DNA from 3 places in the Mesorhizobium sp. IMUNJ 23232 genome. Region 2 is predicted to be linked to each of the others. Evidence: riboswitches for the same ligand, from Rfam matches in the RefSeq annotation. Region 2 holds a riboswitch; each other region holds the start of a gene.
What was found. Region 2 has a riboswitch for cobalamin ahead of ACH196_RS33385 (aromatic ring-hydroxylating dioxygenase subunit alpha). Riboswitches for the same ligand answer to the same signal wherever they lie in the genome.
Positions count from the first base shown of each region.

Region 1: it holds a riboswitch for cobalamin, as region 2 does, so the genes downstream of both, ACH196_RS29705 (CbtB domain-containing protein) here and ACH196_RS33385 (aromatic ring-hydroxylating dioxygenase subunit alpha) in region 2, are expected to answer to the same signal.
Region 3: it holds a riboswitch for cobalamin, as region 2 does, so the genes downstream of both, ACH196_RS22320 (DUF1636 family protein) here and ACH196_RS33385 (aromatic ring-hydroxylating dioxygenase subunit alpha) in region 2, are expected to answer to the same signal.

Region 1 covers NZ_JBIRCY010000056.1:39,427-49,412, forward strand. Annotated here, with positions in the region: gene ACH196_RS29655 (RidA family protein) at 1-88, shown strand, start outside; gene ACH196_RS29660 (hypothetical protein) at 85-321, opposite strand; gene ACH196_RS29665 (creatininase family protein) at 474-1,274, shown strand; gene ACH196_RS29670 (tyrosine phosphatase family protein) at 1,466-1,975, opposite strand; gene cobD (threonine-phosphate decarboxylase CobD) at 1,972-3,021, opposite strand; gene cbiB (adenosylcobinamide-phosphate synthase CbiB) at 3,020-3,991, shown strand; gene ACH196_RS29685 (class I SAM-dependent methyltransferase) at 4,084-4,680, shown strand; gene cobO (cob(I)yrinic acid a,c-diamide adenosyltransferase) at 4,610-5,224, opposite strand; gene cobU (bifunctional adenosylcobinamide kinase/adenosylcobinamide-phosphate guanylyltransferase) at 5,226-5,741, opposite strand; gene ACH196_RS29700 (CbtA family protein) at 5,734-6,504, opposite strand; gene ACH196_RS29705 (CbtB domain-containing protein) at 6,517-6,696, opposite strand; cobalamin riboswitch at 6,730-6,923, opposite strand; gene ACH196_RS29710 (hypothetical protein) at 6,979-7,155, opposite strand; gene ACH196_RS29715 (aromatic ring-hydroxylating dioxygenase subunit alpha) at 7,380-8,555, shown strand; gene ACH196_RS29720 (MFS transporter) at 8,548-9,747, opposite strand.
Region 2 covers NZ_JBIRCY010000077.1:3,954-13,939, reverse strand. Annotated here, with positions in the region: gene ACH196_RS33410 (ATP-binding protein) at 1-1,174, opposite strand, end outside; gene ACH196_RS33405 (response regulator) at 1,176-1,862, opposite strand; gene ACH196_RS33400 (hypothetical protein) at 2,008-2,325, shown strand; gene ACH196_RS33395 (sulfotransferase family 2 domain-containing protein) at 2,307-3,056, opposite strand; gene metH (methionine synthase) at 3,592-7,398, shown strand; cobalamin riboswitch at 7,470-7,676, shown strand; gene ACH196_RS33385 (aromatic ring-hydroxylating dioxygenase subunit alpha) at 7,797-9,044, shown strand; gene ACH196_RS33380 (2Fe-2S iron-sulfur cluster-binding protein) at 9,066-9,986, shown strand, end outside.
Region 3 covers NZ_JBIRCY010000033.1:1,421-11,406, forward strand. Annotated here, with positions in the region: partial or broken gene ACH196_RS22310 (cobaltochelatase subunit CobN) at 1-853, opposite strand, end outside; gene cobW (cobalamin biosynthesis protein CobW) at 923-1,960, opposite strand; gene ACH196_RS22320 (DUF1636 family protein) at 1,957-2,376, opposite strand; cobalamin riboswitch at 2,411-2,608, opposite strand; gene ACH196_RS22325 (winged helix-turn-helix domain-containing protein) at 2,702-3,943, opposite strand; gene ACH196_RS22330 (NADH-quinone oxidoreductase subunit A) at 4,242-4,607, shown strand; gene ACH196_RS22335 (NuoB/complex I 20 kDa subunit family protein) at 4,598-5,179, shown strand; gene ACH196_RS22340 (NADH-quinone oxidoreductase subunit C) at 5,422-6,027, shown strand; gene ACH196_RS22345 (NADH-quinone oxidoreductase subunit D) at 6,036-7,226, shown strand; gene ACH196_RS22350 (hypothetical protein) at 7,223-7,462, shown strand; gene ACH196_RS22355 (NADH-quinone oxidoreductase subunit E) at 7,474-8,727, shown strand; gene nuoF (NADH-quinone oxidoreductase subunit NuoF) at 8,738-9,986, shown strand, end outside.

The DNA of each region.
Region 1 (9,986 bases), on a different contig from region 2:
CCCCGCCCCCGCCTCGACGCTGATGATCGTCTCCGGCTTCGCCCGGCCGGAATTCAAGGTGGAGGTGGAAGTGATCGCGGCTGGCTAAAAGGCCATTCCGCCGAGCAGCAGCAGCATCGCGCCGACGACCATCATCAAAATACCCGGCCAGTTCGAGCCAAGGCCGAGGAATCTAACGCCTCTATGAGCAGGCTCCAAGGTCGCGCTACCGCCAGACCGCGCCGGCGTCGCATCACTCATCCGCCCGCGCCATATGGCGGCACCCGCCATATAGACGACACCCGCCACGACCAGCAGCGCACCGAGCAAAATAACTGCCATTTTCGCCTCCCGGGAACATGGTATTGGGCCAATTGCCGTGAGCGCAATCGACATACGCGTCTCCTTCCGAAACTCGCGGCGCTTACAAAAGTTGCCGGCTTCAAATATGACCTGATGCGAACAGGGATCGGCACCCGACGGAGCTTGGCGCGATGAATGAGACAAAACGCCTTTGGTGGGGAGACTATCGCACCACCGAATACGCCTCGATCGATCCGGACAAGACAATCGCCGTCTTGCCCGTAGCCGCCATCGAGCAGCATGGCCCGCACCTGCCAGTCTCCACCGACACCACCATCATGCAGGGCATGCTGGAGACGGTGATTGCCCGCCTGCCGGAAGACCTCGACATCCGCATCCTGCCGGTGCAGTCGGTCGGCAAGTCGAACGAGCATCTCTACGCGCCCGGCACGCTCACCCTCCCCGCCCCTGTGCTGATCGAGGCATGGACCGAACTCGGCGCCTCGGTCGCGCGCGCGGGCGTGAAAAAGATCGTCTTCGTCAACTCGCATGGTGGCAACGAGGAAATCATGGGGATCGTCTCCCGCGAATTGCGGGTCCGCTTCGGCATGCTTTCGGTCAAGACCAGTTGGCAACGATTCGGCCGGCCCGCCGGCATGTACACCGAACTCGAAGACCGCCACGGCATCCATGGCGGTGATGTCGAGACCTCGCTGATGCTCCACTTCCGGCCGGACCTCGTCGACATGTCGAAGGCGCAGAATTTCGTCTCCAACGTCGCCCGCGCCGAGAAAGACTTCGATTTGCTGCGCCACACCGGCACCCACGCCTTCGCCTGGATCGCCACCGACCTGAACCCGCACGGCGTGGTCGGCGACGCCTCGATCGCCACCGCCGAAAAAGGCCGCCTCACCGCCGTGCATCAGGCCGACGGTTTTATCCGCCTTCTAACCGATGTTCAAAAGGCTTCGCTGAACACCTATATTTCATGAGCCTTCGGTCAGGCCTCGAACCTCGCTCGTCGGCCTGGGGGCCGAAAACGGCCAAAATGTCCGGCCTGTAAGGGGGAATGTCCGGCTTGTTCCGGAAAAAACCCGATGTCCCGACCGCAAACCATTGGAAAGGCATTGCTTTAGAGACATGACCTAGGACGCGTAGCAGCTATGGCGCTGTGCGGGCGGCCTCAAATATCGATCGCCAGCCCGAACGGAACGCCCTCATAAGCATCTGCACCCCGCCCAATCGAGCGGATCGCCTCGACCATCCGGTTCTCCCGCCCAAGCATTTGATCCGCCAGCGCAATCAACCGCGGATTGGGCGTCGCCGACGGTGATAGCTTTCGCAGCGTCGCCGCGAGTTCCGCCTCGTCACGCTCGGGCGCAAGTGCCGCCGCGATGATGTAGGCGCTCGCCGTCGACCGGCTGATGCCAGCAAAACAATGCACGATCAATGGCTTGCGCTGGTCCCACGCATGACCGAAATCGATCAGCGAGCGAACGTGCTCCTCGGCGGGCAGCGTCATCCCCTCCTGCGCCTCGGCAATGTCATGCATCTTGATATGCAAGTGCCGGTCCTCCTGGATCGAGGCCGGCCGCGTCACCATCGTGCCTTCCGACAGCAGCGAAAGCATCCATTCGGCGCCGGTCCTCGAAACCGTTTCCTCAATCCGTGCCAGCGAACACACATAGATCATGACGCCAACCCCTTGAAATGCTTTCCATTCTTCCAAATTACCAGCGCCTGTTCCAGCCGGCTCCAGGACGCCTCGTCGGCCGGCAGCCCGCACCGCAGCGCCGATTTGCTCCAACTGAAATTGCGGAGCAGGATGCCATTCCGGCCAAGCACTTCGAACAGTTCCGACGCCGTTGGAGTCTCGAAGAACCGGTAGAGCGAGGTCCCGCCGGCGACCCACAAACCAAACATTTCCAACAGTTTATCCAACCTTTCGGATTCGCCTGCAAGCCGGCTACGCATCTCCTCCTGCCACGCTTCGTCAGCAAGCGCGCGGATTCCGATCTCCAGCGCCGGGCCGCTGACCGCCCACGGCCCAAGCTCGGCTTCGAGCCTTGCCGCAAGCCCGTGTTCGGCAGCCGCAAATCCCAGCCGCACGCCGGCCAGCCCGAAGAATTTTCCAAATGATTTCAGCACGATGAGACCGGGTCGCGCAACGTCGCCGGCAAGGCTTTCGCGCATCGGCCCGACATCCATGAAAGCCTCGTCGACCACAAGCAAACCACCTCTCCGGCCCAGTCCGTCCGCCAGATCAAGCAGTGCCGCTCGTGTTGTGATCCGACCGTCCGGATTGTTCGGATTGACCACCACTGCGACATCCGCGTTAGCCAAATCCTTGAAATCACTTACTTCTTCGACAGTATGCCCAGCTAACGCTGCCGTCCGCGCGTGTTCCGCGTAAGTCGGTCCCAACACCTTCGCCCGCCCCGGAGACACCAGCGCCATCACCCGCGGCAGTAGGATTTGCGTCCCCGGCGCCGCCACAACATTCGGGGCGGCCGGCGCGCCATAGGCTTGCGCGGCAACCTCACGCAGATCCCTGGCCCGGCCCGGCTCCGGCAGCCGGGCAAAGGCGGTGGCGGGCAGGTCGAAAAGCGGATAGGAGTGCGGATTGATCCCGGTCGAAAGGTCGATAAAGGGTTGAGGGGCCTGCGGAAACAGCGCCCGCGCCCGGCCCAGGCTGCCGCCGTGGTCGTCCACCGCTTCGATCTTTCCCGCAGGCGCCATGTCCGCTCCGCTCGCCTTCCTGTCGCTTCTGGTGGAACTCGCCTTCGGTTATCCCGACCGTCTCGTGCGCGCAATCGGCCATCCGGTGATCTGGATCGGCCATCTGATTTCTCTGCTCGAACGGACGCTCAACCGCCCGACCGCCTCCGACACGACCCGTCGCATTCTGGGCTGTATCGCCTTGATTCTGCTGGTCGGCATCCCCGCCGGGATCGCCTTGATCCTGGAATCTTTCCTCGGCGCCCTGCCCTTCGACATCTTGATCACAGCGATCCTCGCAAGCACCCTGTTGGCTCAGCGCAGCCTCGCCAGCCACGTCAAGGCCGTCGTTGAAGCCCTTGATCGCGAAGGGCTACCTGCCGGCCGCAAGGCCGTGTCGATGATTGTTGGCCGCGACCCGGAAAAACTCGACGAAGCGGCCATCTGCCGCGCCGCGATCGAAAGCCTTGCGGAGAATTTCTCCGACGGCATCGTCGCGCCGGCCTTCTGGCTCTCCGTCGGCGGATTGGCCGGCGGCGTCGCCTATAAGGCCGCCAACACCGCCGATTCGATGATCGGCCACCGCACGCCAAAGCATCTTGCCTTCGGCTGGGCGGCGGCGCGCTTCGACGATCTCATCAACCTGCCCGCCTCGCGCCTGACTGCCCTGCTGCTGGTGGCCGCCGCCTGCCTCGTTCCCGGCGCCAGCCCCGGCGCTGCCTGGCGCGCCGTGCTGCGCGACGCCAAAAAACACCGCTCGCCCAATGCCGGCTGGCCGGAGGCGGCGATGGCCGGCGCCCTGGGGCTGGCGCTCAACGGCCCGCGTGCCTATGGCGGCGTCATGGTCGAAGACGCCTTCATGGGCGAAGGCGGCCGCCGCGAGGCGACCGCCGCAGACATTCGTCGGGCGCTACGACTTCATTGGACCGCCGATGCGCTGCTGATTGCGCTGACCGGAGCAGTCGCTGTGGCAATGATCACAATCGGTTAGACGGTGCGGTTGTCCTGCCCTATTCGCGTCCGATAACGGTTGCCTTTCGCCTGAGCGGAACCGAATGCCGCGAATTTTGTTCGGTCCGCATGATGCTTGACCGGATCGCCACAGATCAACTGACGCGCCTCGACAAACTGCTGTTCAGGCTGGAGGCTCAGCGTGCGTGCTTGGGGTGGGCCATTGGCGAAATCGCCGGGTTTCCCGGAATCGTGCTCGAACTCGGGCTGGGCCACGGCCGCACCTACGACCATCTGCGAAAGCATCTGGCGGATCGCGACATCTATGTTTTCGACCGCGAGGTCGACTGCATCGCCGACTGCACGCCTCCGGACAACCGGCTGGTCCTGGGCGACATCGCGGATACGCTGCCCTCCTTCACCGAGCGATTTCGGGGAAAGGTCGTGCTGGCGCATGCCGATATGGGTACTTATGACGACGCCGAGAATCTGGTGAGAGGTGCGGTGCTCAGCCGCCATCTTCCCGCGCTGCTCGCCCCCGGCGCCATCGTCCTGTCGGATCTGCCGCTGCAACTTGACAGCGCCACGCCACTGCCGCTTCCAGCAAGCGCGCGCCAAGGCCGGTATTTCATCTACGAAACCCGCGGGACGCCGGGTTTCAGAACTCGATTCCCTGCTGCGCCTTCACGCCAGCGGAAAAATGGTGCTTCGTCGCACCCATCTCGGTGACTAGGTCGGCGGCCTCGACCAGCGCCGGTTTTGCATTGCGGCCGGTCACCACGACGTGCAGGCCCTCGCGGCGGTTCGTCAGCGTAGCGACGACCGCTTCGAGGTCAAGATAGTCGTAGCGCAGCGCGATGTTTAACTCATCGAGCACGATCAGGCTGATCGACGGATCGGCCATCAGTTCGAGCGCCTTCGCCCATGCCGCCTCGGCGGCCGCGACATCCCGTTTCAGGTCCTGCGTCTCCCAGGTAAACCCCTCGCCCATCGAATGCCAGACGACCTTGTCGCCAAAGGCGGCGAAGGCGGCGCGTTCGCCCGTATGCCAGGCGCCCTTGACGAATTGCACGACGCCGACCCGTTTGCCGTAGCCGAGCATGCGCAGCGCCAGCCCGAAGGCCGCCGTCGTCTTGCCTTTGCCAGGGCCGGTGTTGACGATCAGCAGGCCCTTTTCGATGGTCTTGCCAGCCACCTCGGCATCCTGCACAGCCTTGCGCTTGGCCATCTTGGCCTTGTGGCGGGCCGCTTCCTCGTCGTCGACGATCTTCATCTCATTTCACCCGCATCGGCAGCCCGGCGACCATGAAGACAACGCTGTCGGAGACAGCCGCTACTGCCTGATTGAGCCTGCCCGCAGCGTCGCGAAATTTTCGGGCCAGCGCATTGTCCGGCACGATGCCGAGCCCGACCTCATTGGACACGACAAACCAGGGGCCGCGCGGGCGCGAAAGCACATCGGCCAGCCGGTGGCTCTCGGTTTCGACTTCATGTTCGGCCAGCATGTGGTTGGAAAGCCAGAGCGTCAGGCAATCGAGCAAGACCGGCCTGCCCTCCGGCACTGCGGCCAGTGCGTCGGCGACATCAAGCGGCGCCTCCACCGTCTGCCATCCATCCAGCCGACGGGCGCGATGCAGCGCGATACGCTCCCGCATCTCGTCGCCATAGGCCTGCGCCGTGGCGATATAGACCCACGGCGCGGGATAGACTGTAACCAGCGTCTCGGCGTGCGAACTCTTGCCGGAGCGCGCGCCGCCGAGAACGAAAGTCAGCAAGGCCTTGTCAGGCAAGCTGGTTGCGCAGCGAACCCGCGGAGCCGGAGAACCGCGTCCGGATCGCGCCGACAAGACCGCCGAGCACCACCCAGAAGATCAGGTTGGTGACCGTGGAAGCGACCACGAACTGGTGATGCAGATCAGCAGGGATCGGCGATTCGTGGCTGATAGGCTGAGGTGCGCCGACGATATGCGGCGCGACGATCAGCGCCACGCCGACGATCGACAGCACAACCGTTCCCCGGAAGGCAATCAGCGCCAGCCCCGCCGCCGTGGCGACGACGGTGGCGATCCACCAGACCTGGCGCGCGCCAAGATCGGCGGTGGGCATGGCCGGCAGTTCCGGCGGCAGGCCGAGCCCGGGAGCGAGCGTGAACACGGCAAAGCCGGCAAAACCCCAAAGCACGCCGGAGCGCCAGCCCGAGATGCCGCCTGCAAACTCCGAAACGGCAACCAGGATCAGTGCGAAACCAAAGCCGCTGACGAGATTGGCAAGCACGTTGAACGCGAAACGCTCGAAACCGTCGGCGGGCGCCCAACCTTCCTCGTCATGCTCGTGTTCATGCGCAGCGACTGCGGGAGCCGCCTCGCTGGAGGCCGGCGCGGTGGCGTCGGCCGCCGGCGCGCCATGGTCGTGAGCCGGTTCGGCGGCGTTTTCATACGTTTCCGCCTTCAGGATCAGCGGATCGGTGGCGAAGGATTGCATTGCGGCCATCACGAGGCTTGCCAACAGCCCCGCGATCGCCGCGATGAACACGACGTTGCGAAAGATGCTCATGTCAAATCCTCGTCAGTGGCAGGGAAACGCCATCGAATGGCGATAATCATGAGCCGCGTTGTGCGCGGCCTCCACATGCGAGAAGCCGACGAAGCCGACGATAAAGATGCCGAGGAGTGCAGCCAGCGCCAGTTGCATCGCGCGCGACGATGCCGAGACCTGTACGCCGAGAGAGGTCGAAGCCGTGTTCATTCCATATCCTTCCGCCCTCCACCCGAGGGCCATTGATCCAAACCTGTCGCCGGCAGGTCTCCTGGCTCACGGGTTCTCGCCCGACCCCGCCTTCCCGAGGACAAACCTCAGTGGCATTCGGGGTGGGCTCGCCGCTTACAGTTGCGGGGGCAGCCGCGGCATTGGACAAACAGCCCGCACCGCATTCCCTCTTGGTTCCCATCGGAACCGACGACGCCAGCACCATAGGCGTAATCGCTTCATTCGGCAAACCAATTCCCGGCGCATTCCACGTCGTTTGCGTCATGAGCCGCGACCTAAAATCTCCTCGACCGAGACAATCTTCATCTCGCCATGCACGCCGACATAGGCCGCAAGGCAATCCCAAAATTCGTCCAGCAATGCGCGTCCATCGCCGTCGAAATCATTCGTCGCGCTAAGTGTCATGATGCCGTTGGAGAACGTGCATTTCGGGTCCATGTGCCATGGGCGGTGTTCGCGAAACTCCTACTCGATATCGATCGAGCCTTCCGGCCCGATTTGGTCAGGAACCTCAAGACATTCAATCGTGACCCTGTACATCCGCGGCATCGACGTACTCCTTGCGCTCGTCTGCCGAAGGTCCTCCGGCAAAACATCAAGCTACGCGCCAGTGGTTGACAAAGCCCGATGCGAGGTATCCGCTCAAGCGATCGGAGAGCGCCATGAACCCTGAATCGGCACAGAGCGATCCCTACAACGGCCTGACCACGGCCGAAGCCACCTTGCCATCCTCCGCCTATTGGGAAACCGCCGAATTCGAGCGGGACATGGAGGCGATCTGGTATCGCAACTGGGTCATGGTCTGCCGCGAGGCCGACCTAGCACAGCCGCTTGCATACCGCGTGTTCACGCTGGGCTCCCAGCAGGTGCTGGTGCTGCACGACGACCGGGGCGAGCTGCGCGCTTTCCACAACACCTGCCGGCATCGCGGCTCGCAGCTTTGCCGCGAGACGGAAGGCCGGCTGAAGGCGCGGCTGCTCACCTGCCCCTATCACGCCTGGTCCTATTCGTTGCGCGGCGACCTCGTGCGCGTGCCGTCGAAATCGCTGCCGGCCGGCTTCGACAAGGCCGACTATCCGCTTTACTCCGTAGCCCTTTCCGTCTGGCGCGGCTTCGTCTTCATCAATCTTGCGGACGATCCGGTCGGCACGCCGGCCACTACCTTCGACCGCGATTCGGCCGACCTTTCCAACTGGCCGTTGGAGAATCTAGTGACCGGCCATGTGCTGACCAAGGTGATGGACTGCAACTGGAAAATCTTCTGGGAAAACTTCAACGAATGCCTGCATTGCCCTGGCGTGCATAAACATTTGTCGGCGCTGGTCCCGATCTACGGGCGCGGCCTGATGGCCCGGCACGACGATCCGGAATGGGCGCTGCACGCCGACAATGACGAGCCGCAATTTTCCGGAGGCCTGCGCCAGGGCGCCGAGACCTGGTCGGAAGACGGCACGGCGCTGGCGCATCGTTTCACCGGTCTCAGCGACCAGGAGCGCGCCGCCGGCCAGAACTATGCGATGAATCTTCCCTCCATGTTCATCGTCGGCCATGTCGACTATGTCAGAACCGTCCGCCTCGTACCCCTCGGGCCGGAAAGGACGGAACTGACCTCCGAATGGCTGTTCCTGCCCGAAGCGCTGGCAGAAGCAACCAAGGACATCGACAACATCGTCGCCTTCGGCAGGACGGTTCTGGAGGAGGATGCCGCGATCTGCGAGGTCAACCAGCGCGGCCTGCGCGCGCGGCCGCATCGCGCCGGCGTGCTGATGCCAGAGGAATACGACCTGCATCGCTTCCACGATTGGGTGCGCGACGCCCACCGCCGGGCGGCTACATAGATTTCGGCAGATACCGCCAGACGATCAGGCCGCAAATGGCGGTAAAGACGCCGAGCGTGGCGAAAACCGCGCCGAGGCCGCCGAAGGCCAGCACGATCGAATAGACGAGCGGCGGCAGCAGTTCGGAAAAATCCAGATAGGTGCGGTAGACCGCCGTCATCTGCGGCCGTTCATAGGCGCGCACCGAGCGGATGAAGGGCGTCGAGCCCAGCGCATCAAGCGCCACGGCGAAGAAGGACGCGACCAGCAGCAGCAGGCCGGCGGCGAGCGGAAAGCCTTCACCGCACAGACCAGCCAGCCACAGCGCTACCGACAGCGCGAAAAAGCTTGCCGCCATGGTGTTGCGCGCGCCAAAACGCCGGCCGAGACGTCCCCACCAGATCGCCGTGAACAACACCGCATTGCCGGCCGACACCAGCAGCCCGCCGGCAAGCTCGCCCTGCCCCGTCGCCACCATCAGGATCGGCGCGTAGACGAAAAAGGTCGTCCAGAAACAGGAGCGGCCGAAGGCGATCAGCCAGGCGAGTCTCAGCCGCGGTTGCGCCACGAAGCGGCCGATATTGCTGAGTGGATTGGTGGCCCTCGTCCTGCCGGGGCGGATCACGGCATTATCAGACAGCCGGAAATACCAGAAAAGCACCATCAGCGTCAGCGCGAAGGCCACGACCACCAGATGTGGCGCGACGATGCCGAAGCGCGTGTAGAGAAAGACGCCGAGCGTCGGCCCGCCGGTCCACGCCACCATCGACCAGGCCATGCGCATCGATTCGGACTGCATCACGTCGGCCTTGCGGATGTGGTCCATGATGTAGAGGTTGAGCGTGATCGCCAGCGCGCTGGCGCCCATGACACGCAGCAGCATGCCGCCGACCTGCCCGGCCAGCGTGTGGGTGACGAACAGCGCCGAACCCAGCGCCAGGAAACACGTGCCGATCGTGTAGACCCAGCGCCGCGATAACAGTCCGATGATCATCGGCATGAACAATGTGGCCGATAGGCCGAGCAGCGCGACGATTGTGTAGAGGATCGAAACGCCCTGCTTGCTGGCCAGGATTTCGTAGGCCTGTATCGGGATGACGCTGGAGACCGTGGCACGGGCGAAGGATTCCACCGCATAGAGGCTGGCAAAGGTCCGCGCGCCGGGCGGACGCACGGCGGGAAGCCAGATCGGATGCCTGACCTGTGTTGCCATCGGCGCCCCGCAAAACCGCCCGAAAAATGCAGGCGGCGGGTGTCAGCCGTTAGCAGGAAACCGACGATTCGGCGTCGTTATGGGATGCTGGCCAGCATCGAAACCGCTTGTGGTCCAAAGGCTTGGTGAGTTGCGCCCCTCCAAAGCCCGAGCGAGGAAAGCCAACACTTTCATACACATCGACGTTTGGATCGAAGAGGCTCCCGCACCTACCGACGATAAATTCTGTTGAGACTTTG
Region 2 (9,986 bases):
TGGCCTGTCTGGCGATCGCGAGGCCAAGTCCGTACCCGCCTCTCGGCGCCGCGTCGTTCCCGCGGGAGAATGGCTGGAAGATTCTTTCGAGTTCGTCTCGCCTGACGCCCGGCCCCTGATCCGCGACGCACACCTTGAGGAGGTCGTTTGTCGTCTCGCATTGCACGGTGATTTGCGAATGTTCGGCAGTGTATTTGACGGCGTTGCGAATGACGTTTTCCAGCGCCCGGTAGATCAGTTCGCCTTCGACCTCGGCAAGGAAGCTGTCGTCAACATTGGTGGTGATCGAAACCTGGCGTGCCTGGGCTTCGAACGCTGCGTCGCCCAGGATTTCGTTAAGAAGATCGATGACGTCCAGCGTCTGTGTCTTCAGCGGGAGACGGGAACCGGCTGTCAGTCTGGCGAGAGTCAGCACTTCGCCGACCAGCGTATCGAGCCGTTCGACCTCCCGGTCCATGCGGTCCAGCATGGCATCGAGTTTCGCCGGGCTCTGCCGAAGGACACCCCCAACGGCCTGCAGACGCGACAGCGGGGAGCGCAGTTCATGGGACACGTCGTGGAAAAGTCTCTGCTGTGCATCCTGCAACTCCTGCAACCGCGCGGCGCTGGAATCGAAATCGTGCGCGAGCGCAGAGACCTCGTCCTTCCGACCTGCCATCCTGTGCCCGATGCGGACGTCGAAACGGCCATGGGCGAGCGCGCTCAGGCCGTCGCGAAGGTGCACAACTGGACGAATGAGATATCGGGCGAGCGCGGCCGCCGATATCGCGCTCGAAATCAGAATACCGAACCCCGGTACGAACGGACCAAGCTTGTCGAGAATGACACTGTATTGCTGGGGTGCGGAAATCCGGTAGCAAATCCCGTCCTTCAGGACGGTTCTTGTCTCCGCAGTGCTCCCATCGGTACATGCGCCGGCCTCTGCGCTCCTGGAGATCGTGAGGCCGACCGGTACCGTGTCCTCGCTTGTACGGGCAAGGCGCCGAGCAGCATCTTCACCGTCCCTGACAAGTAGGCTTTCAGTCAGGTTGAGGACAACCTCCCGCTTCTGACGCTCCAGCCTCGAAACGGAAGGAAGCGTCTGAAAGAAGTCGAGCGTCAGGATTATGATCGCGACGGACGCGGCAAGCGTCAGCCAGATTATGACGAAGAACTTCTTGAACAGTCGAGGCATGTCAGTCCAAAAGAAGTTGATAGCCTTGGCCGCGGACAGACTTTATCCGTGACTGTCCATCTTCCCTGAGGCCGAGCTTCTGACGCACGCTGCTGATATGGACATCGATGCGGCGATCGAACGGGGTCAGCGGCTTCCCAAAAGCCCGTTTCGAGATGTCTTGCTTCGATACCAACTGGCCGGCATGGCGAGCGAGAACTTCGAGCAGGCTGAACTCCGTTCCTGTAAGCTCGAGCGGCTGTCCGTCCCATTCAGCGGTTCTGCTGGCAGGATGAATCACCAGCCGCCCGGCTCTTAGCGTGTCGGTGGCCGCGCCGACCGCAGGCTGGTTCGCACGACGAAGGATCGCGCGCGCCCTGGCCGCGAGCTCTCCCGGCGAACAGGGTTTCGTCACATAATCGTCGGCACCGAGGTTCAGGCCGGATATCCGGTCGATGTCATCGCCTCTCGCTGTCAGCATCAGCACGGGAACTTGGCTCAACTTCCTGATCCTTTGCAGGACCTCGATCCCGTTCATTCGGGGCATCATGATATCGAGCATGATGAGGTCCACCGAATTGCGCGCGGCGGCAGCAATCGCTGTGCCACCGTCCGTGTCTGTCGCGACGTCATACCCTTCTTCGACCAGGTATTCCCGCAGCAGCGTCGTCAACTCGACATCGTCGTCGATGAGGAGGACCTTGTTCATTCCGCTCCGTCCGTCATTCATGCCGGCCACCCCATAAGGCACAAACGCGTGCTGACTGCGGGATTTTACCCAGCTTAACACAACTAGACTGGGCTTAACGTTCACCAAAAGCGCTCACGCGGATCGATCCCTTCCTGCCACACTCATGGACCTCCTGGCTGGTGGCCCAAGCTGCTTCGCCGCCATCAAGACGATGGACCCGCTCCTCCCGGTCCTCGCTGTGGGCGGCAAAGCCTGGGTCAGCAAGTATGCCGATGACACCGGGCTTTGGATCGAACATGGGATTGGTCGCCGCGTCTGCGCCTGGATCGATCGTGTCGTCCAGAGTTCGCCGGGAACGTTGTCGGCCGACACCCCTGAGTGGTGGGATATCGACTTTGTCCTCGCCGCATTGGTTTCTCCGGCGTTCCTGAGGCAAGGCGCACCCCTGCTTGGTCACGTTCCTTACTTTTCAAACCGGTAGCCGAAATAATCTATTTCCCGTTCGCAAAGCCGGTGAACCGATTTGCGAGTGTCCGCGTCATACAATTCACGAAAATCATAGCGGGGCGAGGCTTTCATGTGGCCCAACGCCTGGCAGGGAAGCTTCAGTTGATCGCACACCGCCTTGAAATCGGCTCCCAGCGTTTCTTGACGGCCGACGAAATCGACGACGACACGATCGCCGATGGCATAGACCGGCCAGCAATCGGCAAGATCCCGCCATCCCGCGAGCGGGCCTTCGCCTTCAATGAGTTTTTGTACGAAAACGGGGAACGTCTCGCGTCTCGTCTTGGATTTCCCGACGAGGAAAACGTACATCGATGCCATTCGCGCGTAGGGATTGCGGACAAACGTGAATTTGAAGTGCCGTTCCCAGGCCTTTTCGTCGAATGCCTGAACTTGTTTCGCGTGCGGATGGTCCACCTTGGGCCCAAAACATTTGCGGTACGATTTGGATTGCAGGCCAAGAACCCGCCTCGGCCATTCCTTGCCGATCCCCAGCGCCGCGAGGACACCCAGAGGCTGACGGATGCGCAAGGCATCCAGGCGCGCCCGCAGATTTGGCCGGACGTTGGCTTCCAGCCGCTCATCCTCGGAGCCCAACAATATGTCGCGCGGTCCCAGATGCGGGACAAGCGCCATGTTTATGGAACTCCCCGCCGTCTTTGGGCAGTGAAGGAACGTGAATTTGTGCCGGTAGGATATGATCAAGGAAAGCGTTGTCCACGTTTCAACAAGGTCAGGTGTGCCGCCTCTTCCGAGGTGCGCCGGTTCGTCTGGACAGGATTTCGCGATTTATTGGCGGGAGCCTGCCTCTGGCTAAGCCGCCCCGGGGAAGCGGCAACCGGGTAAACTAGGTATCATTGGGCGTCCTGCCGTCAAGGCTGGAATGAGGACGTCGCGGCTTGTCGAAGTCGGGATGTTTTCCGATCGACGTGCGGGCCTTTTCGAACGCTGTCGCTGACCTGAGATAAATCTCCTCCGGACGGGTAGCTTCTCACGGCGCTCTCGCAGTTGCAACGCGCGTCAAAGATTGCAGCCGTCGGCCACGGCCTTGGCCGACTATCTCGTTTCCGCCGGGGCTCAGGAACTGCCCATCGGCATGTCACGAGTCCGATCGGCGCATTCTCGTCGTAGGGATGTTGCTGGGAAAACGCGCCTGGACTGGTCCTTGTCGAGAGAACGCATATTGACATAAAGATGTCTTTATGTGAGTTTGACTTTACCGAACGTACTGGAACGGTCGATGCCGCAAGGGAAGTCACTTGACGATCTGTTCGGCGCGGTGGCGGCGAAACGCGACGGCTCCGAAATCCTGCGGGTTCTGCAGCATGCGGCGCGCGAGCGCATTCTCATCCTCGACGGCGCAATGGGCACCCAGATTCAGGGGCTGGGTTTCGACGAGGGCCATTTCCAAGGCGAGAAATTCGCCGGCTGCGCCTGCCACCAGCAGGGCAACAACGACCTGCTGACCCTCAGCCAGCCCAAGGCGATCGAGGAAATCCACTACCAGTACGCTATCGCGGGCGCGGACATCATCGAGACCAATACCTTCTCGTCGACCGCGATCGCGCAGGCCGATTACGCCATGGAGGGCATGGTCTACGAACTGAACCGCGACGGAGCGCGGCTGGTGCGCCGTGCTGCGTTGCGGGCTGAGCAGGAGGACGGCAAACGCCGCTTCGTCGCAGGCGCGCTCGGCCCCACCAACCGCACGGCGTCGATATCACCCGACGTCAACAATCCGGGATACCGGGCCACTTCGTTCGACGACCTGCGTATTGCCTATGGCGAGCAGTTGCGCGGCCTGATCGACGGGGGCTCCGACATCATCCTGATCGAGACGATTTTCGATACGCTGAACGCCAAGGCGGCGATCTTCGCGTGCGAGGAGATTTTCGCCGAGAAAGAGGTCTGGCTGCCGGTGATGATCTCGGGGACGATCACCGACCTCTCCGGCCGCACTCTGTCCGGCCAGACACCCACGGCATTCTGGCATTCGGTCCGTCATGCCAAGCCGTTCACAATCGGACTCAACTGCGCGCTTGGCGCCGCCGCCATGCGCCCGCATCTGGCCGAGTTGTCCGGGGTCGCGGACACCTTCATCTGCGCCTATCCGAATGCCGGCCTGCCCAATGCGTTCGGCCGGTATGACGAGAGCCCGGACTTCATGGCGGCGCAGATCGAGGAGTTTGCACGCGAAGGTCTCGTCAACGTCGTCGGCGGCTGCTGCGGCTCGACGCCGGAGCATATCCGCGCCATCGCCGAGGCGGTAAGCCGGCACGCGCCGCGCATTCCGGCCGAACACAGACCGCTGATGATGCTCTCCGGCCTGGAGCCGTTCACGCTCACCAAGGACATTCCCTTCGTCAATGTCGGCGAACGCACCAACGTCACCGGCTCGGCCAAGTTCCGGAAGCTGATCACCGCGGCCGACTATACCGCCGCGCTCGACGTCGCACGCGACCAGGTCGCCAACGGCGCGCAGATCATCGACGTCAACATGGACGAGGGGTTGATCGACTCGAAGAAGGCGATGGTCGAATACCTCAACCTGATCGCCGCCGAACCCGACATCGCGCGCGTGCCGGTGATGATCGACAGTTCCAAATGGGAGGTAATCGAGGCCGGGCTGAAATGCGTGCAGGGCAAGCCGATCGTCAATTCGATTTCCATGAAGGAAGGCGAGGAGGCGTTCCTCCATCACGCAAAACTCTGCCGCATGTATGGTGCGGCGGTTGTCGTGATGGCATTCGACGAGCAGGGGCAGGCCGACACCAGGGCACGCAAGGTGGAGATCTGCGCGCGCGCCTACAAGCTCCTGACCGAGCAGGCCGGCTTTGCTCCAGAAGACATCATCTTCGATCCGAACGTCTTTGCCGTGGCGACCGGCATCGAGGAGCACGACAATTACGGCGTCGACTTCATCGAGGCGACCGGCGAGATCACCGCGACACTGCCACACGTCCACATCTCCGGCGGCATTTCAAACCTGTCCTTCTCGTTCCGCGGCAACGAGCCGGTGCGCGAGGCCATGCACGCGGTGTTCCTCTACCACGCGATCCAGCGGGGAATGGACATGGGCATCGTCAATGCCGGCCAGCTCGCCGTCTACGACACGATCGAGCCGGAATTGCGCGAAGCCTGCGAGGACGTCGTGCTCAACCGCATGCCCAAGGCCGGCGGCACCGCCACCGAGCGGATGCTGGAGATCGCCGAGCGCTTCAAGGGGACGGCCGGCAAGGAGGCGAAGGAGCGCGATCTCGCCTGGCGCGACTGGCCCGTCGAGCAACGGATCAGCCATGCGCTGGTCAACGGCATCACCGAGTTCATCGACGCCGATACCGACGAGGCGCGGCTGAAGGCCGAGCGGCCGCTGCATGTCATCGAAGGTCCGCTGATGGCCGGCATGAACGTTGTCGGCGACCTGTTCGGCGCCGGAAAAATGTTCCTGCCGCAGGTCGTGAAGTCGGCACGCGTCATGAAGCAGGCCGTCGCCGGCCTGCTGCCGCACATGGAGGCGGAAAAGCTGGCCAACGCGGCCAACGGCATCGACAATGGCGAGCGGAAGACGGCCGGCAAGATCCTGATGGCCACCGTCAAGGGCGACGTCCACGACATCGGCAAGAACATCGTCGGCGTCGTGCTCGCCTGCAACAATTACGAGATCATCGATCTCGGCGTCATGGTGCCGGCGACCAAGATCCTGCAGACGGCGAAGGATGAAAAGGTCGACATCATCGGCCTGTCCGGCCTCATTACGCCGTCGCTCGACGAGATGTGCCATGTCGCCGCCGAGATGGAGCGCGAAGGCTTCGACATTCCGCTGCTGATCGGCGGCGCCACCACCAGCCGTGTCCATACGGCGGTGAAAATCCACCCGCGCTATGCGAATGGCCAGACCGTCCATGTCAACGACGCCAGCCGCGCGGTGGGCGTCGTCTCGTCCCTCCTGTCGAAGGATGCAAAGGACGGCTACGTCGAGGCGGTGCGGACCGAATATAAAAAGGTGACCGAAGCGCATCACCGGTCGGAAGCCGACAAGCTGCGGCTGCCGCTGGCTAAGGCCCGCGCCAACTCCCACAGGATCGACTGGGTGAATTACCAGCCGCCAAAACCGTCCTTCCTCGGCACCAGGGTGTTCGAGACCTGGGATCTGGCGGAGCTGGCGCGCTACATCGACTGGACACCGTTCTTCCAGACCTGGGAACTGAAGGGCCGCTATCCGAAGATCCTCGAGGACGAGCAGCAGGGACCGGCGGCCCGGCAGCTTTTCGGGGACGCGCAAGCGATGCTGAAGAAGATAATCGACGAGAAATGGTTCGCGCCCAAGGGCGTCATCGGCTTCTGGCCGGCCAATTCCGTCGGCGACGACATACGGCTTTTCACCAACGAGAGCCGGACCGGCGACCTTGCGACCTTCTTCACGCTGCGCCAGCAATTGCCGAAACGGGACGGCAAGCCGAATATCGCTCTGTCGGATTTCGTCGCGCCGTTCGAGAGCGGCAAGGCAGATTATCTCGGCGGGTTCATCGTGACCGCGGGCATCGAAGAGGTGGCGATCGCCGAACGCTTCGAGCGGGCGAATGACGACTACAATTCGATCCTGGTCAAGGCGCTGGCGGATCGTTTTGCGGAAGCCTTCGCCGAACGGCTGCACGAAAAAGTGCGCAAGGAGTATTGGGGCTACGCCCCGGACGAAACCCTGACGCCGGATGAATTGATCGGCGAGCCCTACCAGGGAATCCGTCCCGCGCCCGGCTACCCCGCGCAGCCCGACCACACCGAGAAGCTGACGCTGTTCAGGCTGCTCGACGGCGACGGGAACGCCGGCGTCAGTCTGACGGAGAGCATGGCGATGTGGCCGGGTTCGTCCATCTCGGGAATCTATCTGTCGCATCCGGAGAGCTACTATTTCGGCGTCGCCAAGATCGAGCGTGACCAGGTCGAGGATTATGCGCGCCGCAAGGATATGCTGGTCGAGGACCTGGAACGCTGGCTCGGTCCTATCCTGAACTACGTGCCGACGCCGTTTGCGGAAGCGGCGGAGTAATTTCCGGACCGCTGTCGTCTTTGCGCTTGCCCGATGTCGCTTTCGTATGGACGGGACTCGCGCGTCGGTGGTTAGATCACATCGTTCAAGGTGCTCTTCGGGGAATAGGCCGAAGGGATAATTGGGAAGCCGGTCTGATGCCGGCGCTGCCCCCGCAACGGTAGCGAAGCGAAAATTCCGACGGGAGACCACTGGGCCAAAAGCCTGGGAAGGTGTCGGAACGGTCCTGCAAGGACGGCTTCGGAGTCCGGAAACCAGCCTCGAATGAATTGAACTCGACTGATCGCGGTGGGCGGTCAAGGGGCAGAGCGCTTCGGGCCGGTCTCGCTACCATCGATGCCCGCAGCCTTCCACCTCCATCACCACCAAGTTCAGTCCTTGGCTTTGCGAGGACGGACATGGACGCACGCACGGAAATGCTGAAATTGATCCGCAACCGGCGGGACGGCTTCAGCCTGCAGCAACCCTTCTACATCGATCCCGATTTCTACAAGCTCGACATGGAGCTGATCTGGTATCGGGACTGGCTCTTCGTCGGCCACAATTGCGAAATCGCCAGGCCGGGGAGCTTCTTCACCGTCCAGGTCGGCGACTATCCGGTCGTCGTCGTGCGCGGCCGCGACGGCGAGATCCGCGCATTCCACAATTCGTGCCGGCATCGCGGCAGCCGGGTTTGCAACACGGAGCGCGGCACCTCGGCGCGGCTCGTCTGCCCCTATCATCAGTGGACCTATGACCTTGATGGCAAGCTCGTCTTCGCGCGGCAGATGGCCGAGAATTTCGACAAGGCCGACTTCGGGCTGAAGCCGGTCGCCTGCGAAAATGTCGGCGGCTACATCTTCATCTGCCTGGCAAAGGAGCCCGCCGATTTCGCGCCGTTCCGCGCAATGATGGAGCCGTATTTTGCTCCTCACAACCTCGTCGACGCCAAGGTCGCGCACGAGAGCACGATCATCGAGAAGGGCAACTGGAAGCTCGTCTGGGAAAACAACCGCGAGTGCTACCATTGCGCCGCGAACCATCCCGCGCTCTGCAAGACCTTTCCCGAGGCGCCGACGGTCACCGGCGTCAACGGCGCCGAGAGCGATCCGGAGATGCTGGAGCATTGGGCGAAGTGCGAGGCGGCCGGATTGCCGTCGCGGTTCCGCATCGACGATGCCGGCCAGTACAGGGCGACGCGCGCGCCGCTGCTGCGCGATGCCGTCAGCTATACGGCAACCGGCAGGCGTGCGGTTGGCAAGAACCTGTCCGATCGGGTTTCGACGGACCGCATCGGGACGCTGATGCTCTACCACTATCCGACAACCTGGAATCACATCCTCGGCGATCACGCCGTGACCTTCCGCGTGCTGCCGATCAGCCCGACCGAGACCGCCGTCACCACGAAATGGCTCGTCCACAAGGATGCGATCGAAGGCGTCGACTACGATCTTCAGAACCTGATCCATGTCTGGACCGAGACCAATGACGAGGACCGGCGGATCGTCGAGGAGAACGCCTTCGGCATCAGGTCGCCGGCCTACGAGCCCGGCCCGTATTCCGAGCTGCACGAAGGCGGGGTCATCCAGTTCGTCGATTGGTATGCAGGCTTCATGGAACCTCGCCTCTCGGAAGGCGAGAGGCCCGTGCTGCGCAGCGTCGCGTGAGCGGAGGCGGCCATGAACGCGATGACGGATCCGCATCTCTACCGCCACCTCGACGAGATGGCGCCCTGGAACGATCGCCTTCAGATGCTGGAGGTGATCGGCGTCACCGACGAGGCACCGGAGGTCAAAACCTTCACCTTCCGGTCGGACGCGCAGACCTGGTTCCGCTACAAGCCGGGGCAGTTCGTCACGCTGGAATTGCCGGCCGCCGATGGTCCGCTGATGCGCACCTACACGCTGTCGTCCAGCCCGTCGCGGCCGTGCTCGATCTCGATCACCGTGAAAGCCCAGGCAGGCAGCATCGGCACGCGCTGGATGTTCGACAATCTGAAGCCGGGCGTCCGCATCCGGGCGTTCGGCCCGATGGGTGACTTCTCGCACCACAATCATCCGGCGCCCAAATATCTGTTCATCTCGGCGGGGTCCGGCATCACGCCCATGATGTCGATGCTGCGCTGGCTGAACGACTGCGCACCGTGGACCGACGTTTCCTTCGTCAACTGCGCGCGGCGTCCGGAAGAGATCATCTTTCGCAAGGAGCTGGAACTGCTGGGCACGCAGATGCCGGGTCTGTCGCTGGGCTTCATGATCGAGGAGCGCTCTTCGTCGCGCGAGAGCTGGTTCGGCCATATGGGCCGCATCGATGCCGTTCGGCTGCCGCTGCTGGCGCCCGATTTCCAGGAGCGCGAGGTGTTCTGCTGCGGCCCGGATCCGTTCATGCGCGCCGTGCGCGGCATGTTCGAAGCCGCCGGTTTCGATATGCGTTTTTACCACCAGGAGAGTTTTGGCGCGCCGCCCGTGGAGCCTCTCCCCATAGGGACGGACGCTCCCGAGGCGGAGAAATCGATCGGGGCCAAGCTGCCGATCCGTTTCGCCGATTCCAGTGTCGATGGCGAATGCCTTGCCGGGCAGACAGTCCTGCAAGCCGCACGCGCCAGCGGC
Region 3 (9,986 bases), on a different contig from region 2:
CCTGGAACACCGGCACGCCGGCGCGGTCGAACAAGGTCTCGGCACTTGGCTCCGCGCCTACAGCGAAGGCGGTCGCGGTGACGATGGCGGCGGGATTCAGGTCGGCGACCGCGGCCTCGACGAAGTCGACGGATTCAGAGTCCTTCAGGCTGGAGACGAAGATCGGTACCGGCCGGATGTCTTTTGCAGCGAGTGCCTCGCACAACGCGTCGATGGGAGCGACGTCGTCAGCGAGCAGCATCGAACGGTAGAAGAGGATGGGGACGACGGGTGATGTTTTTCCTTCTCCCCGTTCACGGGGAGAGGAACTCTCATAGAATCCCGCCTTCGGCACCGAGACCGGCGGGGCAGGAGCATCCTCGCCCCGCGCCAGTCCTGCCAGCCGGCGGACAAGGGCATCCATGTTGCCGGGGCTGCCTTCGCGGAACAGCGCCAGCAATTCGTCGAGATCGGCGCGCGGCAGCGTCGAGCACTCGACCAGCCGTTCGTCCTGCTCGCGGCACTCGCCGGGCAGCAGGGCCAGCCGGATGTTTTTCGCGCGGGCAAGGGCGGCGAGTTGGTCGCAGCCATAGCGCCACCAGTCATAGCCGCCGAGGATGCGCGCCAGGATGACCTTGGCTTGCGCGGCTGCCTTCTCGATCCACAGGTCGACTGACATCGGATGGCGCAGGTCGCGCAGCGGGGCGAGCCGCATCGACGGCAGGGCGTCTCCGCCCCGCCGCCAGGCCGAAGCGATTGCCGCAAGATCGCTGTCGGTGAAGGACAGCGCCACGATGTCCGCCGGCGACTGGGCAAGGTCGACCGGCTCGACCAGATCGTCGAGCGAGGCGGATGTCGTGGGCAGGATGTGCATCGGCGCGATCCTAGCAGATCGGCCCGGCCGAGTTCACTGCCTTGCTGAGGGAGCGCGCCATTCCGGTCGCTATCCCAGCAAAATCCGCTCGACCTTTTGCCGGTCGAGGCCGCGCAGGCCGATCACTACCAGCCTCGAACGGCGGTCGTCGGTGGCGGTCCAGGCGCGGTCGTAATAGTGGTTGACGCGCGGGCCGACGGCCTGCACCAGCAGCCGCATCGGCTTGCCTTCGACCTGGATAAAACCCTTCATGCGCAAAACATTCTCGCTTTCGGCGGCGGCCGAGATGCGGCCGGCAAGGTCGTCCGGGTCAGTCACGTCAGGCAGTTCGACGATGAAGGAATCGAAATCGTCGTGCTCGTGGTCGAGTTCGTCGTCATGGTGGGTTTTCCGGTTCTCGATGTCGTCCTCGACGGCCAGCCCCAGCCCGAGCAGCACGGAAGGATCGACGCGGCCCTGCGCCGTCGGAACCACCTTCACGGCGCGCGACAGGTGTTCATCAATCAGACCCCGAGCCTTGCCTGTCGCCTCGGCGTTCATCAGGTCGCTCTTGGAAAGGATCACCAGGTCGGCGCAAGCCACCTGGTCCTCAAAAACTTCCTCGACCGGATCGTCGTGGTCGAGTGAATCGTCGGCGGCGCGCTGGGCGGCGAGCGCGTCCATGTCGGACGCCACCTTGCCGGCGGCGAGCGCCGGGCCGTCCACCACCGCGACAACGCCATCCACGGTCACGCGGCTCTTCACCGTCGGCCACTGGAAGGCCTGCACCAGCGGCTTGGGCAGCGCCAGGCCGGAGGTCTCGATGATGATGTGGTCGACCTTCGGCTGCATGGCGAGGATCTTGTCGAGCGCCGGCACGAAGTCGTCGGCCACCGTGCAGCACAGGCAGCCATTGGCGAGTTCGATGATGTTTTCCTCGGGGCAGGCCTCGACGCCGCAGCCCTTCAAGATTTCGCCGTCGATACCGACATCACCGAATTCGTTGACGATCAGCGCCAGCCGGCGGCCGCCGGCGTTTTCGAGGATATGGCGGATCATCGTCGTCTTGCCGGCGCCGAGGAAGCCGGTGACGACGGTGCAAGGGGTTCTGGCAAGCGAGGCGGTCATGAAAAATCCTTGAGCAGGGAAGCGGGCGGGATGCGGGCGACGAGCCCGCGTTTCAAAGAGTCGGGGCGGCCGCGCCAGGGCAACATCCCGTCCTGCGAGGTGGAAAACAGCTTTGCTCCGGCAACGAGATCGGGGGCGTTGTCGACTGTGAGGTCGCCGAAGACATAACTCCAGCAGTTTTCGCGCAGCATCGCCGCACTGAGCCGGCGCTTGCAGTTGCCGAGACATTCCAACTGGCGCACGGCGATGCCCTCGCCATGCGCGATCTCTCGGACGCGGTCGCCAAGAATTTCGCCGGGGTGGGGGCGGGCGTCGGAGCCGGTTTCGTCGCGGCAGGACGAGCAGACGATGACCGTCACGCCGGTATCGGCGGATGGCTCGGCAGTCGTCGCTGGGGAGAAGGCGGTCTGGTCCAAACAAAACTCCTTGTCCGGGTCACCCGCCGGACACTGGGATTTCAAGGCTGACGGCAGGTCTCCTGGCTCGCGGCTCCTGCGCCTCGCGCCGCCTTCCCGGATTTTTCGTCCAGTGGCATTCGGCGCGGGCTAACCGCCTACAGTTGCGGGGACAGCCGCGGAGTTGGGCCAAAACCCGCACCGCGTTCCCTCTTAGCCCTTCTAGCGAAGCGCCGGGGACAGTTTACTTTCTTTCCGCGGGATGGTCGCAACGCTTCAAGGTTAGCGCGAGCGGAAAAAAGTAAACTGTCCCCGGCATCCGCCGGTCGGGACCGTCACATGCGATTTACGCCCCAGCGGCGGAAGCTGTCAACGCGGCGGAGCTTGGCAGGACGTCGGCCAGCGCCGGCCCGAGTTCGCCCGCCGGAGTAATCTCGATCCGCTCCAGGCCGAGCCAGCCGCGCATCAGTTCGATCTCAACCGCCAGTTCCTCGGCCGCGTTCGCCGGTGCGCCCGGCTGCGCGTAGGCGGCAAGCACGCGCAGCACGCTAGCCGGGCGGTCGGCCTTCATGTCGACGCGACCGACGATGGTGTCGCCGAGCAGGAAGGGCAGCACGTAGTAGCCGAACTGCCGCTTTTCGACAGGCGTGTAGATTTCGATGCGGTAATGGAAGTCGAACAGCCGCTCGGAGCGGGCTCGCTCCCACACCAGCGGATCGAACGGGGCCAGCAGCGCGCGCGCCTCGACCTTTCGCGGCAGGCGCGCGCCCGCATGGAGATAGGCCGGGTTCTTCCAGCCCTCGACCGAGACCGGCAGCAGATCGCCCGATTCGATCAGTTCCTCCAGGCGGCCCTTCACGTCGCCAGGCGAAAGCCGATAATAGTCGCGCAGGTCGCCATAGGTGGCGACGCCGAGCGCGCGGGCGGACTTTAGCAGCAACTCACGGTGCGCATCCGCCGCCGGCACGTCGGGACGGTCGAAGATTTCCTTCGGCAGCACGCGCTCCGGCAGGTCGTAGAGCCGCTGGAAACCGCGGCGCGAGGCGGTGGTTATCCTGCCGGCCCAGAATAGCCATTCGAAGGCGTGTTTTTCGTCGCTCCAGCCCCACCAGCCGCCCTTACCCTTGGCGCCGTCGATGTCGGAGGTGGCGATCGGGCCACGCGCCTTGACCTCCTGGAAGACCTCTTCGATGAACGGCATCTTGTCGTCGGCCCAGCGGGCAAGACCCTTGTAGATTTCCGTGTCGTCATTGGCGTTCGCCCGCTCCATGCGCCAGCGCATCAGCGGCCAGGTTTCCAGCGGCAGCAGCGACGCTTCGTGCGCCCAGTATTCGAACAGCATGCGTTTTTTGCCCGGCGCGGCGGCATCGTCGAGCAGCGCCATCGGGTAGGGGCCGAGCCGCGAGAACAGCGGCATGTAATGGGCGCGCACCACCGCGCTTACGGAATCGATCTGCAGCAGGCCCAGCCGGTCGAGCGTTTTTGTCAGATGCCGGCGCGTGATCGGCCCGTTCGGGCGTTGGTCGGCAAGGCCCTGCGCGGCGATGGCGATGCGGCGGGCAAGGGCGAGTGAGATTTTTTCCTTCATCTGCATTCCGGCTGCATTTGTTGGTGTTTGTCGGAGTATTTTCTGGCGCTGCACCATATGGACGGGCCATCCGGCATTCGTCCACTGGCGCGCGTCATCATCCTGACAGCATATGTGGTTGATACATGCCGCGAATTCGCCAAGGTTCGGCTTGCTTCGCCCCACCGCCTGCGCTAACCCTCGCCGCATCGCAGCAAGGTTTTCGGGCGCTGGCCGATCGGGTCAGACTGTCGCGGTCCCAGCCTCCCGTTCCGTGCTATGATCGGACAAGTCAGGATCGCCAACGGAAGGCCGGAGCATGGACGGACTACTCAGTTCCTATCTTCCCGTCGTCATATTCCTCGCCGTGTCGATCGCCATCCCGGTCGCGCTGGTGGTTGCGCCCTATCTGGTCGCCTACCGCAATCCCGACCCGGAGAAGCTTTCGGCCTATGAGTGCGGGTTCAATTCGTTCGACGACGCGCGCATGAAGTTCGACATCCGCTTCTATTTGGTGTCGATCCTCTTCATCATCTTCGATCTGGAAGTGGCGTTCCTGTTTCCGTGGGCGGTGTCGTTCGGCCAGATCGGCATGCTGGGATTCTGGTCGATGATGATCTTCCTGGCCGTGCTGACCCTCGGCTTCGTCTACGAGTGGAAAAAAGGAGCGTTGGAATGGGATTGAACGACGCTTCCGCAACGCTCGTCGCGCCAAGGCCCAAGGGCATCATCGACCCGAACACCGGCAAGCCTGTCGGGTCCGATGACGTGTTCTTCGGCGAGCTCAACAACGAGCTGTCCGACAAGGGTTTTCTGGTCACCTCCTCCGAGGCGCTGATCACCTGGGCGCGCACCGGCTCTCTGATGTGGATGACCTTCGGGCTGGCCTGCTGCGCGGTCGAGATGATGCACATCTCGATGCCGCGCTACGACGCCGAGCGCTTCGGCATCGCGCCGCGCGCCTCGCCGCGCCAGTCGGACGTGATGATCGTCGCCGGAACGCTGACCAACAAGATGGCGCCGGCGCTGCGAAAAGTCTACGACCAGATGCCGGAGCCGCGCTACGTCATCTCCATGGGCTCCTGCGCCAATGGCGGCGGCTATTATCATTATTCCTATTCGGTGGTGCGCGGCTGCGACCGCGTCGTGCCGGTCGACATCTACGTGCCGGGCTGCCCGCCGACGGCGGAAGCGCTGCTCTACGGCATCCTGCTGCTGCAGAAGAAGATTCGCCGTACCGGTACGATCGAACGGTGATCGGCCATGTATTCGATTGTACCGACGTTGCGCCGTTTGAAAGCCGAGGGTGTTCCCGCTGAGAGGCAGATCAGCCTCGTCCTCGAGCATGCTTTAGCAAGCTTGGGGCGTGACGGGGCGGTAGAATGGTTTGCGGATCGGTTGCGGGCTGCCGACCGTGCAATCGAGCGCGTGCGGCTTCGGACATACGCGGAGCGCATCGCCACCTTGGAACGGCGGGTCGCCGCACTGGAGGCTCACGAGTGAGCGAAGCGCTTAACGATCTCTCGGCCTATCTTTCGGAGAAACTGGGCGGGCGGCTGGACAAGGCTGTCGTCGCCTATGGCGAGCTTACGCTGTCGGTCGAGGCGGCGAACATCGTCGACGTTCTGTCTTTCCTGAAGAATGACGTGCAGTGCCAGTTCGTGTCGTTCATCGATATCTCCGGCGCCGATTATCCTTCGCGTCTCAAACGCTTCGACGTGGTCTACCATCTGCTGTCGCCCCGCCAGAACTTGCGCATCCGCGTGAAGGTGCAGGCCGACGAGGACACGATGGTGCCATCCGCGACCGCCGTCTATCCCGGCGCGGACTGGTTCGAGCGCGAGGCCTACGACCTTTACGGCATCCTGTTCTCCGACCATCCGGATCTGCGCCGCATCCTCACCGACTACGGTTTCGAGGGGCATCCGCTGCGCAAGGATTTTCCGCTGACCGGGTTCGTCGAAGTGCGCTACGACGACGAGGCCAAGCGGGTGGTCTACGAGCCGGTGGAGCTCAAGCAGGAGTTCCGCAATTTCGATTTCATGTCGCCATGGGAAGGCACGGATTACGTGCTGCCGGGTGACGAAAAAGCCAAGACGAACTGAGGCGTATTATGGCCGAAACGTCGGTACGCAATTTTAACATCAATTTCGGTCCGCAACATCCGGCGGCGCATGGCGTTTTGCGCCTTGTGCTCGAACTGGACGGCGAGGTGGTCGACCGCGTCGATCCGCATATCGGACTGCTGCATCGTGGCACCGAAAAGCTGATCGAGGCAAAGACCTACCTCCAGGCTGTGCCATACTTCGATCGGCTCGACTATGTCGCGCCGATGAACCAGGAGCATGCCTTCGCACTCGCCGTCGAGCGGCTGCTCGATATCCAGGTGCCTATCCGCGGCCAATTGATCCGCGTGCTCTATTCCGAGATCGGCCGCATCCTCTCGCACCTGCTCAACGTCACCACGCAGGCGATGGACGTCGGCGCGCTTACCCCGCCGCTTTGGGGTTTCGAAGAGCGCGAAAAGCTCATGGTGTTTTACGAGCGGGCCTGCGGCGCGCGCATGCATGCGGCCTATTTCCGGCCGGGCGGCGTGCATCAGGACCTGCCGCAGAAACTGGTCGAGGATATCGGCAAGTGGATCGATCCGTTCCTGAAAACGGTGGATGATCTCACGGAACTGTTCATCGAGAACCGCATCTTCAAGCAGCGCAATGTCGATATCGGCGTGGTGTCGCTCGACGACGCCTGGGCCTGGGGTTTTTCGGGCGTGATGGTGCGTGGCTCGGGCGCGGCTTGGGATCTGCGCAAGAGCCAGCCCTACGAATGTTATCCCGAGATGGAATTCGACATTCCGGTCGGCAAGAACGGCGACAATTACGACCGCCAGGTGATCCGCATGGAAGAGATGCGGCAGTCGGCGAGGATAATGCGCCAGTGCGTCGACAGACTGCTCGGCAAGGACAGCAGCGGGCCTGTGTCAAATACCGACGGCAAGATCGTGCCGCCGAAACGGCCGGCGATGAAACGCTCGATGGAAGCGCTCATCCACCACTTCAAGCTCTACACCGAAGGCTATCACGTACCGGCTGGCGAAGTGTATGCCGCCGTCGAGGCGCCGAAGGGCGAGTTCGGCGTCTATTTGGTTTCCGACGGCACCAACAAGCCTTATCGCTGCAAGCTGCGCGCGCCCGGCTTCGCGCATCTGCAGGCGATGGATTTCCTCTGCCGCGGCCACATGCTGGCCGACGTTTCGGCCATTCTGGGCTCGCTCGACATCGTGTTCGGGGAGGTCGACCGGTGAGAATGCTGCTGTCTCTTGCCGCCCTGTCGCTGCTCGCCACGCCTGCCATGGCGCAGGACAAGCCGACGGTCGAAACCCTGCTCAAGCAGGGCTACGAGGTGGTCGGCGTGTTCCCATCGAATGCCGGTCCCGGTCTCCTGCTGGAGAACGATGACGATAAGCTGATGATGTGTTTCGTCGCCGAGACCGCGCAGTCCACCGAAATCGTCACGCAATATTGCAAGCCCGTGCGTTGAGGTTTGTCTGAATGTCCGTCCGCCGCCTAGCAGAAGCCAGCGTCCAGCCAGCCACCTTTGCCTTCAACAAGGCGATGACTGACGAGGCCAGGACATGGATCAAGAAATATCCGGAAGGCAGGCAGCAGTCGGCGGTCATCCCGCTGCTGATGTTGGCGCAGGACCAGGAAGGCTGGGTGAGCAAGGCGGCCATCGAGCATGTCAGCCAGATGCTCGAAATGCCGCTGATCCGCGTACTGGAAGTCGCGACTTTCTATACCCAGTTCCAACTCAAGCCGGTGGGCTCGAAAGCTCACATCCAGGTCTGCGGCACGACACCCTGCATGCTGCGCGGCTCGGAAGCGCTGATGGATGTCTGCCGGTCAAAAATCCATCACGACCAGTTCCACCTGAACGACAACGGCACGCTGTCGTGGGAGGAGGTCGAGTGCCTCGGCGCCTGTGTGAATGCGCCAATGGTTATGGTGTTCAAGGATACCTACGAGGATCTGACGCCGGAGCGGCTGGCCGAGATCATCGATGCCTTCGAGGCCGGCAAGAGCGTGACGCCTGGACCGCAGGTCGAGCGCACCTACTCCGCGCCGATCTCGGGCCTCACCAGCCTGAGCGACGACGTGGCCGTGCTGAAATCTACCCGCGATCGCGAAGCGCGGGAGGCCGCGACCGCGCCGGCCGCCGATGCCGTGACGGTGCCGCCATCGCAGGCGGCCAAGCCGAAGACCGACGCGCCGGAGACCAGCCCCGCGCTGAAGACGCCGTCGCCGGAGACGGCGAGCGTCAATGGCGAGAAGGTGGCAAGCGTCGCGGCGCCCGCGCATTCAGCGGCGAACGCCAACCAAGCTGCGCCTGCCGTCGAGAAGACCGAGAAGCAGCGCACCGCGCGCGCGCCGCGCAGCGAACCCGCCGCGGCGTTCAAGGCTCCGGAAACGAAGCAGGGAAGCACAGCACCCAAGGCCAAGGCCGCTTCGGCAAAACCTTCGCTGGAGGACAAGAACCGTCCCGCGGGCATCGAGAAGCCGGCTGTCGTTGACGACCTTCAGTTGATCTCAGGCGTCGGCCCGAAGATCGAAGGCATCCTGCATTCACTCGGCATCTACACCTACGCGCAGGTCGCGTCTTGGAAGAAGGCGGAGCGCGAGTGGGTCGACGGTTATCTGTCGTTCCACGGTCGCATCGAGCGTGAAGACTGGGTGAAGCAGGCACAGGCGCTGGCAAAAGGCGGCGTCGCCGAATACATCCGGGTCTTCGGCAGGAAGCCGGTCTGAGGGACGAAAAATGCTTCAGGACAAAGACCGTATCTTCACAAACATCTACGGGCAATTCGACCGCTCGTTGAAGGGCGCGATGTCACGCGGCGCCTGGGACGGCACCAAGGCAATCATCGACAAGGGCCGCGACTGGATCGTCAATGAGATGAAGGCGTCTGGCCTGCGCGGTCGCGGCGGCGCGGGTTTCCCGACCGGGCTCAAATGGTCGTTCATGCCTAAGCAGAGCGACGGCCGCCCGAGCTACCTCGTCGTCAACGCCGACGAATCCGAGCCCGGAACCTGCAAGGACCGCGACATTCTGCGCCACGACCCGCACACGCTGGTCGAGGGCTGCCTGCTCGCCGGTTTCGCGATGGGGGCGATTGCCGCCTACATATATGTGCGCGGCGAGTTCATCCGCGAGCGCGAGGCGCTGCAGCGCGCCATCGACGAGGCCTATGACGCCGGTCTGATCGGCAAGGACAACAAGAACGGCTACGATTTCGAGATCTATGTCCACCACGGCGCTGGCGCCTATATCTGCGGCGAGGAAACCGCGCTGCTCGAAAGTCTCGAGGGCAAGAAGGGCCAGCCGCGGCTGAAGCCGCCTTTCCCGGCGAATATGGGCCTCTATGGCTGTCCGACGACCGTCAACAATGTCGAGTCGATCGCCGTGGCGCCGACCATCCTGCGCCGGGGTGCTGCATGGTTCTCGTCGATTGGCCGGCCTAACAATGTCGGCACGAAGCTGTTCATGCTGGTCGGCCATGTCAACACGCCCTGCACGGTGGAGGAGGCGATGGGCATCTCCTTCCGCGAGTTGGTGGAAAAGCATGGTGGCGGCGTGCGTGGCGGCTGGGACAATCTGCTGGCCGTCATCCCTGGCGGCGCGTCCTGCCCGGTGATCAAGGGCGAGGACATGGCCGATGCCATCATGGATTTCGACGGCATGCGTGAGAAGAAGTCGTCCTTCGGCACGGCGGCTGTCATCGTCATGGACAAGTCGACCGATATCGTGAAAGCCATCGCGCGGCTCGCCTACTTCTTCAAGCATGAGAGCTGCGGCCAGTGCACGCCGTGCCGCGAGGGCACCGGCTGGATGTGGCGGGTGATGGAGCGGCTGGTGCGCGGCGAGGCGCAGAAGCGCGAGATCGACATGCTGCTCGACGTCACCAAGCAGATCGAGGGTCACACGATCTGCGCGCTGGGCGACGCGGCGGCCTGGCCGATCCAGGGGCTCATCCGCAATTTCCGCCCCGAGATCGAGCGGCGCATCG